Linked DNA regions of Occultella kanbiaonis. The protein of the gene in region 2 binds, or shares a complex with, the protein of the main gene of each other region. Links are inferred from orthologs where the notes say so. Each region holds a gene or a part of one and is shown on either strand. Other genes may lie near its edges.

Evidence for each region. The genes of interacting proteins can lie anywhere in the genome.
Region 1: the proteins of metK (region 2) and groL are in contact, whole or in part, in a cryo-EM structure (PDB 8P4O), measured with the Escherichia coli proteins. The link is inferred for Occultella kanbiaonis from one-to-one orthologs.

The regions. Positions count from the first base shown.
Region 1 is NZ_CP046175.1:4,579,083-4,584,921, forward strand. The notes cover bases 503-3,456. They hold groL (chaperonin GroEL), read right to left. Parts: upstream 2,822-3,456; coding sequence 1,184-2,821; downstream 503-1,183. Other genes in these bases: GKS42_RS21075 (hypothetical protein), read right to left, coding at 503-1,034; GKS42_RS21085 (phytoene desaturase family protein), read right to left, coding at 3,141-3,456. Also shown: GKS42_RS21070 (DUF4031 domain-containing protein), read left to right, coding at 1-351; more of GKS42_RS21075, read right to left, coding at 366-502; more of GKS42_RS21085, read right to left, coding at 3,457-4,625; GKS42_RS21090 (glycoside hydrolase family 15 protein), read left to right, coding at 4,692-5,839.
Region 2 is NZ_CP046175.1:2,836,648-2,843,153, forward strand. Bases 3,617-6,506 are described here. They hold metK (methionine adenosyltransferase), read right to left. Parts: upstream 5,720-6,506; coding sequence 4,514-5,719; downstream 3,617-4,513. Other genes in these bases: GKS42_RS13130 (primosomal protein N'), read right to left, coding at 3,617-4,433; coaBC (bifunctional phosphopantothenoylcysteine decarboxylase/phosphopantothenate--cysteine ligase CoaBC), read right to left, coding at 5,764-6,506. Outside these bases: GKS42_RS13115 (RsmB/NOP family class I SAM-dependent RNA methyltransferase), read right to left, coding at 1-685; fmt (methionyl-tRNA formyltransferase), read right to left, coding at 678-1,628; GKS42_RS13125 (HAD family hydrolase), read right to left, coding at 1,639-2,268; more of GKS42_RS13130, read right to left, coding at 2,304-3,616. UniProt on the Escherichia coli protein: Catalyzes the formation of S-adenosylmethionine (AdoMet) from methionine and ATP.

The DNA.
Region 1 (5,839 bases), 1.7 Mb from region 2 along the record:
CTGGCTCGGGACCGGCTCACCGGGTCCGGCGTCGCCGCCGCGGATGTCGACGAGGTCGTCCGACTGGTGCTGCTCACCGCCTCGCACGCTCCGGAGCCCGGCGACACCACGGGCGCGCTGCTCTGCGACGCGGACCTGTCCGTCCTCGGCCGCGAGCCGGCCGGCTACGCCCGCTACCTGGCCGCGGTGCGGGCGGACTACGCCCACGTCAGTGACACCGACTTCGCCAACGGACGGGCCGCCGTCGTCCATCGCCTGCTTGCACTGGACCCGTTGTTCCACACCGAACGCGGCCGGAGGCTGTGGGCGGAGCAGGCGCGCGTGAACCTGCTGGGCGAACTCCCCGGCTGAGGCCGCCGTACTCGTCAGATCAGGCGGGCGGCAAGGATCGAGCCGAGGTTCGTCACGCCATGGAACACCTGCGGTGGTGCGAACGTACCCAACGGCTGCGCCAGCGGTCCGAGCAGGTCGCCGCGCTGACCGAGCGGGAGTCGGTGGACCTCACCGCGCCGGTACCGGCCGAGGTTCGGGTACTGCGCCTCGGTGCCCGGGCGCAGGGAGAGTTCCAGCGCCACCACGACCCCGTCCGAGAACGGGCCACCGCGCGACCGGGAGTGTCCGTACTTGACCTCGACCGCGGCCAGGTCGGCCCAGCGAACGGCCCAGGGGTGACCCTTCGGGTCCTGGTAGTCCAGACCCATCGGCCCGATCTCGAGTGCGCGTGCCCGCAGCACCCTGGGCATCGTCAGCAGCAACAACAACCCGGCGAGCAGGAAGATCGCCCCGACGACGATCGGCACGGCACCCTGGTCCGAGGCGAGCCCGCCGAACACGGCGACGAGCCCGACCCCGAGCGTCAGCACCGTTCCGGCGACCTGGATCAGGATGCCCTTGGCGGTCGGCCTCAGGTCCACCCGGACCGGCGCCCCCGTGCCGGTCCGGTGTGGCGCCTGCGACTGCCGTCCGGAGGATGCCCCCTGCACACTCCCCGACCAGCCGGGTTGATACCCCGGCTCCTGACTGCCTGCACCCATGGGACCCGAACCTAGTGCGCAGCCCGGCGTGGCAGCCATGGGCAGTCCTTCCCGCCCGAAACGAGGCGAAGACCCCCGGTCCAATCGGACCGGGGGCCTTCGGGTGATGCGTTCGACCGGCGTGGGGCCGGGCTGCGATCCCTAGGGGATCAGAAGCCCATGCCGCCCATGCCGCCCATGTCGTCGCCACCGCCGCCGGCGGGCGCAGAGGCCTTCTCCGGCTTGTCGGCCACGATGGCCTCGGTGGTGAGGAACAGGCCGGCGATCGAGGCGGCGTTCTGCAGAGCGGAACGGGTCACCTTGACCGGGTCGTTGATGCCGGCAGCGAGGAGGTCCTCGTACTCGCCGGTCGCGGCGTTGAGGCCGTGACCGTCGGGCAGGTTGCGGACCTTCTCCGCGACAACTCCGCCTTCGAGGCCGGCGTTGATCGCGATCTGCTTGAGCGGCGCGTCCACGGCCACGCGAACGATGTTCGCGCCGGTGGCCTCGTCACCGTCGAGCTCGAGGGTGGCGAACGCGGTGTTCGCGGCCTGGATGAGGGCCACGCCACCACCGGCGACGATGCCCTCCTCGACGGCAGCCTTCGCGTTGCGGACGGCGTCCTCGATGCGGTGCTTGCGCTCCTTGAGCTCCACCTCGGTGGCGGCCCCGGCCTTGATCACCGCGACACCACCGGCGAGCTTCGCGAGGCGCTCCTGGAGCTTCTCGCGGTCGTAGTCGGAGTCGGAGTTCTCGATCTCGGCGCGGATCTGCGACACGCGACCGGCGATGCTGTCGGCCTCGCCGGCACCCTCGACGATCGTGGTCTCGTCCTTGGTGATGACCACCTTGCGGGCGGTACCGAGGACCTCGAGGCCAACGTTGTCCAGCTTCAGACCCACGGTCTCGCTGACGACCTGGCCGCCGGTGAGGATCGCGATGTCGGTCAGCATGGCCTTGCGGCGGTCGCCGAAGCCCGGGGCCTTGACGGCGACGGACTTGAAGATGCCACGGAGCTTGTTCAGCACCAGGGTCGCCAGGGCCTCGCCCTCGACGTCCTCGGAGATGATCAGCAGCGGCTTGCCGGCCTGGATGACCTTCTCCAGCAGCGGCAGCAGCTCCTTGACGTTCGAGATCTTCGACTCGACGAGCAGCACGTAGGCGTCCTCCAGGACGGCCTCCTGACGCTCCTGGTCGGTGACGAAGTACGCGGACAGGTAGCCCTTGTCGAAGCGCATACCCTCCGTGAGCTCGAGCTCCAGGCCGAGGGCGTTGGACTCCTCGACCGTGATGACGCCCTCCTTGCCGACCTTGTCCAGAGCCTCGGCGATGAGCTCGCCGATCTGGGGGTCGCCGGCGGAGATGGCGGCGGTGGCGGCGATCTGCTCCTTGGTCTCGATCTCCTTGGAGGAGTCGAGCAGGGCAGCGGTCACGGCCTCGACGGCCTTCTCGATGCCGCGCTTGAGGGCGATCGGGTTGGCGCCGGCCGCGACGTTGCGCAGGCCCTCGCGCACGAGCGCCTGGGCGAGCACGGTGGCGGTGGTGGTGCCGTCACCCGCGACGTCGTCGGTCTTCTTGGCGACCTCCTTGACGAGCTCGGCGCCAATCTTCTCGAAGGGCTCCTCGAGCTCGATCTCCTTGGCGATGGACACGCCATCGTTGGTGATCGTGGGGGCGCCCCACTTCTTCTCCAGGACGACGTTGCGTCCCTTCGGGCCGAGCGTGACCTTCACGGTGTCGGCGAGGGTGTTGAGCCCACGCTCCATCCCGCGGCGGGCCTCCTCGTTGAAGGCGATGATCTTTGCCATTCGGGTCTGATCCTCCGGTACTGGCGTTCGTAAGGCCGGTGCGATGCCCGCGACGGACGACGCCACCCGATGCGTTCATGTCCCGCACCGGCGCAGCGCCTCATCTCACTGACCAGGTGTTGTCACTCTCAAGGCGAGAGTGCTAACGCCATTATTGGCACTCTCACCCGGAGAGTGCAAGAAGGGCCCGACGGCGGAGGCACGGTTTCGCAGTCAGGTGAACCCGGGCGCCTGGTCGCCCCGGGCGCGCCCCGGCCCGGATGGCGGTGACGCCGGTCACGGCGACCGTCGAACGGCACCGGTCGACCGCTCAGGAGGCTCAGACCGTCGAACTCGGCGCCAACGACGGCGCCCGCACCTCGAACCGCTGGGCCAGGGCCCGCCGCGCCGCGTGGTGCCCGCCCATGCCGTGCACCCCCGGCCCCGGCGGCACCGACGCCGAGCACAGGTACACCCCGGGGATCCCCGCGGCGAACGGGTCCGTACTGAGGCGGGGGCGCGCGGCCATGCCCCAGGTGGAGACCGCGCCGGCCGCGATGTCCCCGCCGATGTAGTTCTGGTTGTGCTCGGCCATCTCGGCGGCGGGCACGCACCGGGAGGTGACGACGACATCGCGGAAGCCCGGCGCGAAACGCTCGATCTGCGCGGTGACGGCCTCCGTGACGTCCACGGTGCTGCCCGCCGGCACGTGGGCGTAGGCCCAGCCGGGTCGTCGCCCGGCGACGACCCGGCCGGGATCGGCCACGCTCGGGTCCGAGAACAGCACCATCGGCGTCGCCGCATGCACGCCCTCGGCCACGAGGGACTCGGCGTACGCCATCTCCTCGCGGGTGCCGCCCACGTGCACCGTGCTCGCCTCCCCCACCCGAGGGTCCGCCCACGGCACCGGGCCGGAGAGCACGTAGTCCACCTTCGCCGCGGCGTCGCCGTAACGGAACCGGGCCAGCGCCGCGCGGACCCGCTCCGGCATCCGCTCACCCCAGATCTCCAGCAGCGTCGCCGGAGTGGTGTCGAAGAGGTAGGCGCGTGCCCGCGGCAGCTCCCGCCAGGTGCGGACCCGGTGGCCGGTCCGGATCACCCCACCGTGCGCCTCGAGGTCAGTCCTGAGCGCGCCGATGATGGCCCCGGACCCACCGACGGGGATCGGCCAGCCGGCCGCATGCGCGTGGGTGGCGAGCATGATCGCGGTGCCGGCGCCGGCGAGCGAGGGCTGCGTGCTGATCGAGTGGGCGGCCACCCCGGTGAACAGCGCGGGGGCGACGTCGCCCCGGAACCGAGCCGACCAGGCTCGCGTGCCCTGCTCGAACAGGCGGGCGGCCGCGCCGACGGCCGCCCGCAGCCCTGTGGGCGTGAGCAGACCGGCCGGCAGGCTCCGGCGGTCGCCGAGCGCGAGCTCGGTGAGCATGGCCGAGTTCTCGACGAGGGGACCGAACAGGTCGAACCAGGCTGCGCCGTCGGGCCCCAGTTCCGCCGCCGTACGCCCGAGCGAACGGTACGCGATACCCGCCGGCCCTTCGGGCATCGGTTGGGCGTAGGCGACCTCGGGGACCCGCAGGTCCACCCCGCGGGCCGCGAGGTCGAACTCGGCGAAGAACGGGCTGGCCAGCGCGAGCGGATGCACGGCGGAACAGATGTCGTGGACCACCCCGGGGGCGAGCCCGAGATCGAGGGTGCGGGCGCCGCCGCCGACGGTCTTCTCCGCCTCGAACACGGTGACCTCGAGACCGGCCCGCGCCAGGGTGACGGCGGCGGCGAGCCCGTTCGGTCCGGAGCCGATCACCACGGCGTCCGTCTGTGCCCTCATGCTGCCATTGTTGCCTACCCGTGAGGGGGCCCGCGTCCGGGCCCGCCTGACCTAGGATCGACCGCAATGAGTTCCCGCCGTCGCAGATTCTGGACGCTCGCCGCCGTGGTCGCCGTGGTGGCTCTCGTCGGTGCGGCCGCAGCCGTGCGCGATCGCGGCCGCGTGGACGAGGTGGGCCTGTACACGCTCGGGATCGGCGTCCAGGCCGACGGATCGGTGACGACGATCCCCACGGACTCCGATGCCCGGTACCTGCCCGGCACGCGGGTCATCGACCCTGGCCCGGACGCGAGCGATGCCGACCGCGAAGCCGCCGAGGCGCTGGCCGAGGCGACCAGGACGTGGCTCGACGCGGGGACCGTGCCGGGCGTCGGTGGCCCGCACGAGGAACTCGTCACGGACGCCCTTCTCGACCTGCACACGCTGACGCTCGAGGGTGGCGCCGCCGTCGCCGGCTTCTCGAGCAAATGGCGTTACGTCTGGCCACGCGACGCGTCGTTCGTGGCGGCCGCGCTCACCGTGACCGGCCACCACGAGGACGCCGTCGAGGTGTTCACGTTCCTGGACGGCGTGCAGCACCCGGACGGCAGCTTCGAGGCGCGCTACCTGCCGGACGGGTCCGGACCGCCCGATGCCCGGGGCCTGCAGACCGACGGCACCGGCTGGGTGCTCTGGGCTCTCGCATACGCGGCGGACGTGCTGGGGCCGGGCGCCGAGCGGGACGAGCTCCTGGCGACGTTCGCGCCGATGATCGAGCGGTCCACGGGCTATCTGCGGGCCCAGGTGGCGAACCCGCGGTCCCTGCCCGCGCCGTCGGCGGACTACTGGGAGCACCGCGAGAGCACCCTGACCCTCGGCACCGCGGCCCCGGTCCTGGCCGGCCTCGAGGCGTCCGCGCGGCTGCACTCCTGGCTCGGCCGCGACTCCGACGCCGCCGCCGTGGGTGCCGATGCCGACCGGCTCGAACAGGCGGTCGTGGCGAACTTCGGGCAGACCGGGTATGGCCGCTACGCCGGACGGTCCCCACGGGACGCGGCCACCGCGTTCGTGCTGCCGCCGTTCCAGCCCGAGGCGCTGCCGGGGGCGGCCGCGGCCTGGGAGTCCTCGATCGCCGAGATGAACAGGCCCGCCGGCGGCCTCGCGCCGGGTGGGTCGTGGCCGGAGACCTCCATCTCCTGGACACCGCAGACCAGCCTGTACGCCTGGTCCGCCGC
Region 2 (6,506 bases):
CCGAGCGCATGGCCCGGACCACCCAGGCCGGGTGCGAGTGGACCGCGGCCAGGCGGGCGGTCTCGTCCTTCGCATCGGCGCCGATCAGGTCCAGCCACTCGGCGAGGGGGCGTTCGGTGATGCGCCGGAGGACGGCGTTGACGAGTTGGGAGGGTCCGGTGCCGCAGGTGGACCGGGCCAGACCGACGGTCTCGGAGACGGCCGCGTGACCGGGCACCCGCATGCCGAGGACCTGGTGGGCGCCGAGCCGCAGCACGTCGAGGACCTCGGCGTCGAGGCTCGTGGCGTCGCGGCGGGAGGCATGGGCGATGATCGCGTCGTAACGGCCCTGCATCCGGAGCGTGCCGTAGGTGAGCTCGGTCGCGAACGCCGCGTCCCGGCCGCGGATCTGCCGCTCGGTCAGGACCGGGGGCAGCACCAGGTTGGCGTAGGCGTCGGTGGCCGCGACCGACCGCAGCACGTCGTATGCGGCGCGGCGTGCGGGGTCTGTGCCGCGGTTGCGCTCGGAGGGGCGGGAGGAGGTGCGCTGTGAGTCGGGGCGCCGGCCGCGGTCGCGCGAGCCCCGGCCCTGAGCCGGCCGGCCCGATCCACGGCCGCCCCGCTGCCCGCCGCCCGAGCCGTGGCCACTGTCCCGGTCCCCGCCGGGGTCACGGCCACCGCCCTGGTTCCCGCCGCCCTCAGACATCGGAGCCGACCTCCACCCGGTCGAAGGAGGCGTCCGCGGGCAGCCGTGCGCCGCGCAGCCAGTCCGAGGCGGCCATCCAGCCGCGACCCGGCGGGGCGATCGCGTCGAGCCGGACCGCCTCCGAGCCGGTCCCGACCAGCACGGCGCCGTCGACGTCCGCGAGCTGCCCCGGGGCAAGGCCGGCGTCCTCGACCACCGGCAGCACCGGGCCGAGCTTGTACCGATCGCCGTCGCGGGTGGTCCAGGCACCGGGGGCGGGCGTGCAGCCGCGGATCCGCCGGTCGATGGCAAGCGCCGGCAGCGACCAGTCGACGCGCGCGTCCGCGCTGTTCAGGCGGGGCGCGAGGCTGATCCCGTCGGTGGCCTGGGGCACCGGCCGGGCGGTGCCGGCCTCGATGGCGTCCAGCGTGGCCAGCATCAGCGCGGGCCCGGCCTCGGCCAGCCGGCCGAGCAGGTCCGCAGCCGTGTCCCGTCGCCGGATCGGCTCGGTGAGGGTGCCGTAGACGGGTCCGGTGTCCAGCCCGGCCTCGATACGGAACGTGCTCGCACCGGTCATGTCGTCGCCGGCCATGATCGCGTGCTGCACCGGGGCGGCGCCGCGCCAGGCGGGCAGCAGGGAGAAGTGCAGGTTCAGCCACCCGTGCCGGGGCAGCGACAACGCGGGGTCGCGCAGCAGCGCACCGTAGGCGACGACGGGTGCACAGTCGATGTCCAGCGCGGTCAGGGCCGCCAGCGTCTCCGCCTCGTGCGGCCGCGAGGAGGTGATGACCGGGACGCCGCGCTCGTCCGCGAGGGCGTGCACGGGACTCCGGGTGATCACGCGCTTGCGGCCGACCGGTGCCGGCGGCCGGGTGAGCACGCCCACCACGTCGTGGCTGGAGTCCAGCAGGGCCGCCAGGGTGGGCAGGGCGACGGCGGGGGTGCCCGCGAACAGCAAACGCATACGGGGCAGTCTAGGAGTCCGGGATGCCCAGCCCGAGCGCGACCAGGTCCGCGCGGAACGCCTGCGCGTCCGTGAACAGCAGCGCCTGGAAGCCCAGGTCCGCGGCCGCGGCCACGTTGGCCGGTGAGTCGTCGATGAATACCGTCTCCTCGGGCACGAGCCCGGTGGTGCGGATCAGCAGTTCGAAGATCGCGTGGTCCGGCTTCGCCAGGCCGACGGCGCCGGAGACCAGGATGTCCTCGAACTCGGTCAGCACCGGCGCGGCCCTCGGGGCGTGCTCGAACGTCTCGGCGGACCAGTTCGTCAGGCCGAGCACCCGCACCCCGGCGGCCATCAGGTCCCGTGCGATCTGCGCCGTGCCCGGGACCTCGCCGACCAGGGAGCGCTCGAAGTCACGCAGGTAGGCATCCATGTGGTGGACGTGGTCCGGCGCCCGGTCCGCGACCTCGGGCCGGGCCTGCGCCCAGGTGCGGCCTGCGTCCAGGGACCGGTTCAGGGTCGGGAAGTCGACGGCTGCCATGAACTCGGCGACCTCGCCCTCGCTGAGCCGGCCCTCGAAGACCGCCACCGGGTCCCAGCGGATCAGGACGTTGCCGAGGTCGAACACGACGGTGGTGATGGTCCGGTCGATCTTGGTCACGCGGGGGCCTCCTGGCCTGGGCGGTGTGATGGAACTCACCACAAGTGGTCGGGGTCGATGCGGACCCGAACGACGCCGGGTTCCTTGCGGGCACTGCGGATCGCCTGCGCCTGGGCCAGTGCGACGCTCAGCTCGTCCCCGGCGCGGCGGTCGATGCGCACCAGGGTACGCAGCATCTCCTCCTCCGCGGCCTGTTCCGGGCCGCCGGCGTCCTCGACCGGCACCGGGCCGAGGACCTCCGCCTCGGCCGGCAGACGCAGGTGCCGCATCATCGAAGCGAGCGCGCCCGAACCGCCGGTGAGGGTGGCGAGCCGCACCAGCGGCGGGAACGAGAGCTCCTGCCGCTCGCTGAGCTCGCGCCCGGCGTGCCCGACGGGGTCCCAGCGCACCAGGGCCTGCACGGGCACCGGGGCACCCTGGCCGAGGATCATCACCTCTCCCCCGTCACCGGAGGACCGGACCAGGGCCGCGGCACGCAGCCAGCGGCGCAGCGCCTCCACCCCGGCCGAGAGCTCGGGCCGGTTCGTGATCAGGGCGGCGTCCAGGAGCAGGGCGCCGGTGTACCCGCCGTCCGCCGATGGTTCCGCGCCGGGCGTGGCGACCACGAGCCGGGGTGCGGCGGGCACCCGGTCCAGCACGCCGCCGTCGCGCCCGGAGACCGTCACCGGCACCCCGGGGAACGCGCGGCCGAGCTCCTCGGCGGTGCGGCCGGCGCCGGTCCGCATCGCGCGCACCGCCGTGGCGCCGCACTCACCGCAGGCCCACGCGGTGGCGTGCCGGCCGCACCAGCGGCACTGCGGCGGCGCGTCGGCGCGATCGAGCCGGAGCGGGCCGTGGCAGTGGCTGCAGCGGGCGGGGGTGCGGCACCGGGCGCACGCCACCACCGGCAGGTACCCGGCCCGGGGCACCTGCACCAGGACCGGCCCCCGCGCGAGGGCCCGGCGCGCCAGTGCGATCGCCGGCGCCGGGATCCGGGCCCGGCCACCTTCGCCCTCCCGGGCCAGGTCCGCCTCGCCGGGGGCGATCACCCGGGGCGCACGGGCGCGCACCATGGCGCGGTCCGCCTGCAGTGAACGGGCCCACCCGTCGGCGACGAGCAGCTGGGCCTCGGGGGTGCGGGCGAATCCGCCGATGAGCGCCGCGGCGCCCGCCAGGTCCGCCCGCTGGACCAGGACCTCGCGGGTGTGCGGGTACGGCGCGCGCGGCTCGGCGAGCAGGTCGTCCCCGTCGTCCCAGCAGACCACGAGACCGAGGTTCGGCAACGGCGCGAACGCGGCGGACCTGGTCCCGACCACCACATGGGTGCGCCCGGTGAGGGCGCGCACGAACCGCCGGTAGCGGGCCGAGGCGCCCTGCTCGGCGGTGAGCACCACGTGCTCGATCTCCAGGGCGTCCAGCGCGGCCCCCAGGGTCGCGACGTCCCGGGCGTCGGGGACGCTCACGATGGCGTCGCGCCGGCCGGCACGGGTCGCGAGGACCGCCACGGCCACGGCAACGGCCCAGTGCGGGTGTTCGGTGCCGCCGAGCTCGACCCGTCCGGGCAGCGCGCACCAGGCGGCCCGCGGTGAGTCGCCGGCGCCGATCCGGCGCAGGAAGGCGGCACCGCCCGGGTAGTCGGCCCAGTGCGCGAGTCGGTCGGCGTCGAGGACGACGTCGGCGCTGGTCGGGTCGGGCAGAGGTGCCTGCCCGACGGCGGAGCCCGCCTCGGGTGCGGACGCCGGCTGCTCGGGAACGGCCTCCGGCTGCGCGAGCACGGCCTTCTCCGCGGTGGCGTGCCGCGGTGGAACGGCCAGGCGGAGCACGTCGGTGCTGGTCCCGGCGTAGCGCCTGGCCACCGCGCGAGCCAGCTCGTGGACGGCCGGGGTGAGCACGGGCAGCGGCGAGACCACCTTGCGCAGCGGCGCGAGGGTGCCGGGGTGCGTCGTCCCGGACGTCCGTCCGATCAGGTACCCGTCCCGGTCGGTGCCGGCGAACCGCACCTTGACCCGCACGCCCGGCTGCGCGGCGGCGTCGAGGGCGTCCGGGATGCCGTAGTCGAAGGTGTGGTCCAGGTGCGGCAGCGGCATGTCGACGAGCACCTGCGCCACCGCTGCGAACCGGGTGGAAGCGGGCGCGGGTGCGACGAGCCCCGGGTCGAGGAGGCTGGGTTGTTCCGGTGCCGGCACAGGACTGATCCCATCATGAACGACGGACACCCCACGTCCGGGGTCCACAGGGACCCGGGCGTGGGGTGTCGGCGCAGCGATCAGGCGACTGCAGCCTTGAGGGCGTCGACCCGGTCGGTCCGCTCCCAGGTGAACTCCGGCAGCTCGCGCCCGAAGTGGCCGTAGTTGGACGTGAGCGCGTAGATCGGCCGGAGCAGGTCCAGGTCCGCGATGATGGCCCGCGGACGCAGGTCGAAGACGGACGTGATCGCGTCGGTGATCTTCGCCGTCGGAACGGTCTCGGTGCCGAAGGTCTCCACGTACACCGCGATCGGGTGGGCACGACCGATCGCGTAGGACACCTGCACCTCGCAGCGGCGCGCCAGCCCGGCGGCCACGATGTTCTTCGCGACCCACCGCATGGCGTAGCACGCGGACCGGTCGACCTTCGACGGGTCCTTGCCACTGAAGGCGCCACCGCCGTGACGGGCCATGCCGCCGTAGCTGTCGACGATGATCTTGCGGCCCGTCAGGCCGGCGTCGCCCATCGGGCCACCGACCACGAACGTGCCGGTCGGGTTCACGTAGAGCTTGTAGGAGGAGACGTCCAGACCGGTCTTCGCGGCGTACTCGCCGAGGACGTGGTCGATCACGTGCTCGCGGATCGCCGGCTCCAGCTGGTCCGCGAGGCGGACGTCGGCCTCGTGCTGTGTGGAGAGCACGACCGTGTCGACGGCCACCGGGCGGTCACCGTCGTAGGCGACCGTGACCTGCGTCTTGCCGTCGGGCCGCAACCCCGGCACGATGCCCTCCTTGCGGACCTGGGTCAGGCGCGCGGAGAGACGGTGCGCGAGCACGATCGGCAGCGGCATCAGCTCGGGCGTCTCGTCGGTGGCGTAGCCGAACATCAGGCCCTGGTCGCCGGCACCCTGGAGGTCGTTGGGGTCGTCGTCGGTGGCGTCCGTGCGCACCTCGAGGGCCTTGTCCACACCGACGGCGATGTCCGGGGACTGCTGGCCGATGGAGATCGAGATGCCGCAGGAGTCGCCGTCGAAGCCGATGTCGGAGGAGGTGTATCCGATGCCGTTGACGACGCCGCGGATCAGTCGCGGGATCTCGACGTAGCTGTCGGTGGTCACCTCCCCCGCGACGTGCACCAGACCGGTGGTCACCATCGTCTCGACCGCGACCCGGGAGGTCGGGTCGGCGGCGAGCATCGCGTCCAGAATCGAGTCGGAGATCAGATCGCACACCTTGTCGGGGTGCCCCTCGGTCACAGACTCCGAGGTGAAGAGGCGAGTAGTCATGGGGGCGAGCCTAACGGCAACCGGGCCCCACGGTTGCGCATCGTTCAGTCCGTGAACAGCGGACCGATCACGTCCCAAAGTCCTGCGGCCACCTCGTCCTTGGTGCCCTGGACGGTCGCGACCTCGGCACCGGACGCGTCCAGCACCACCACGTGGTTCGGCACGTCGCCGAAGCCCTGGCCGTTGCCGACCTGGTTGACCGCGAGCAGGTCGGCCCCCTTGCGTCGTGCCTTGGCACGACCGTGGTCCAGCACGCTGCCGCCGGCGTCGCCGGTCTCGGCGCCGAACCCGACGATCACCTGGCCCGGGCGTCGCCCGGCCGCGAGGGCGGCGAGGATGTCCGGGTTCTCGGTCAGCTCGATCGGCGCGACCGATCCGTCCGCGGTCTTCTTCGTCTTCGACCCGGCCACCTGGACCGGTCGGAAGTCGGCGACGGCGGCCGCCATGACGAGCACGTCGGCGGTGCGCGCGCGGTCGGTCATCACGTCGTACAGCTCGGCGGTCGTCTCCACGGCGGTGACCCGGACGCCGTCGGGCAGGAGCGCGGCGTCCACGTTCGCGGCGACCAGCTCGACGTCGGCGCCGCGGGCGGCGGCGACGGCCGCCAGGGCGGCGCCCTGCCGCCCGGAGGACCGGTTGCCGATGAACCGGACCGGGTCCAGCGGTTCGCGGGTGCCGCCGGCGCTGATCACGACGCGACGTCCGGTCAGCGAGCCCGACGGCGTCGCCCCGTCCGCGGTGGGCGCGGCAGCTGCCGGGTCGGTCACCAGGGCGAGCGCGGCGAGGA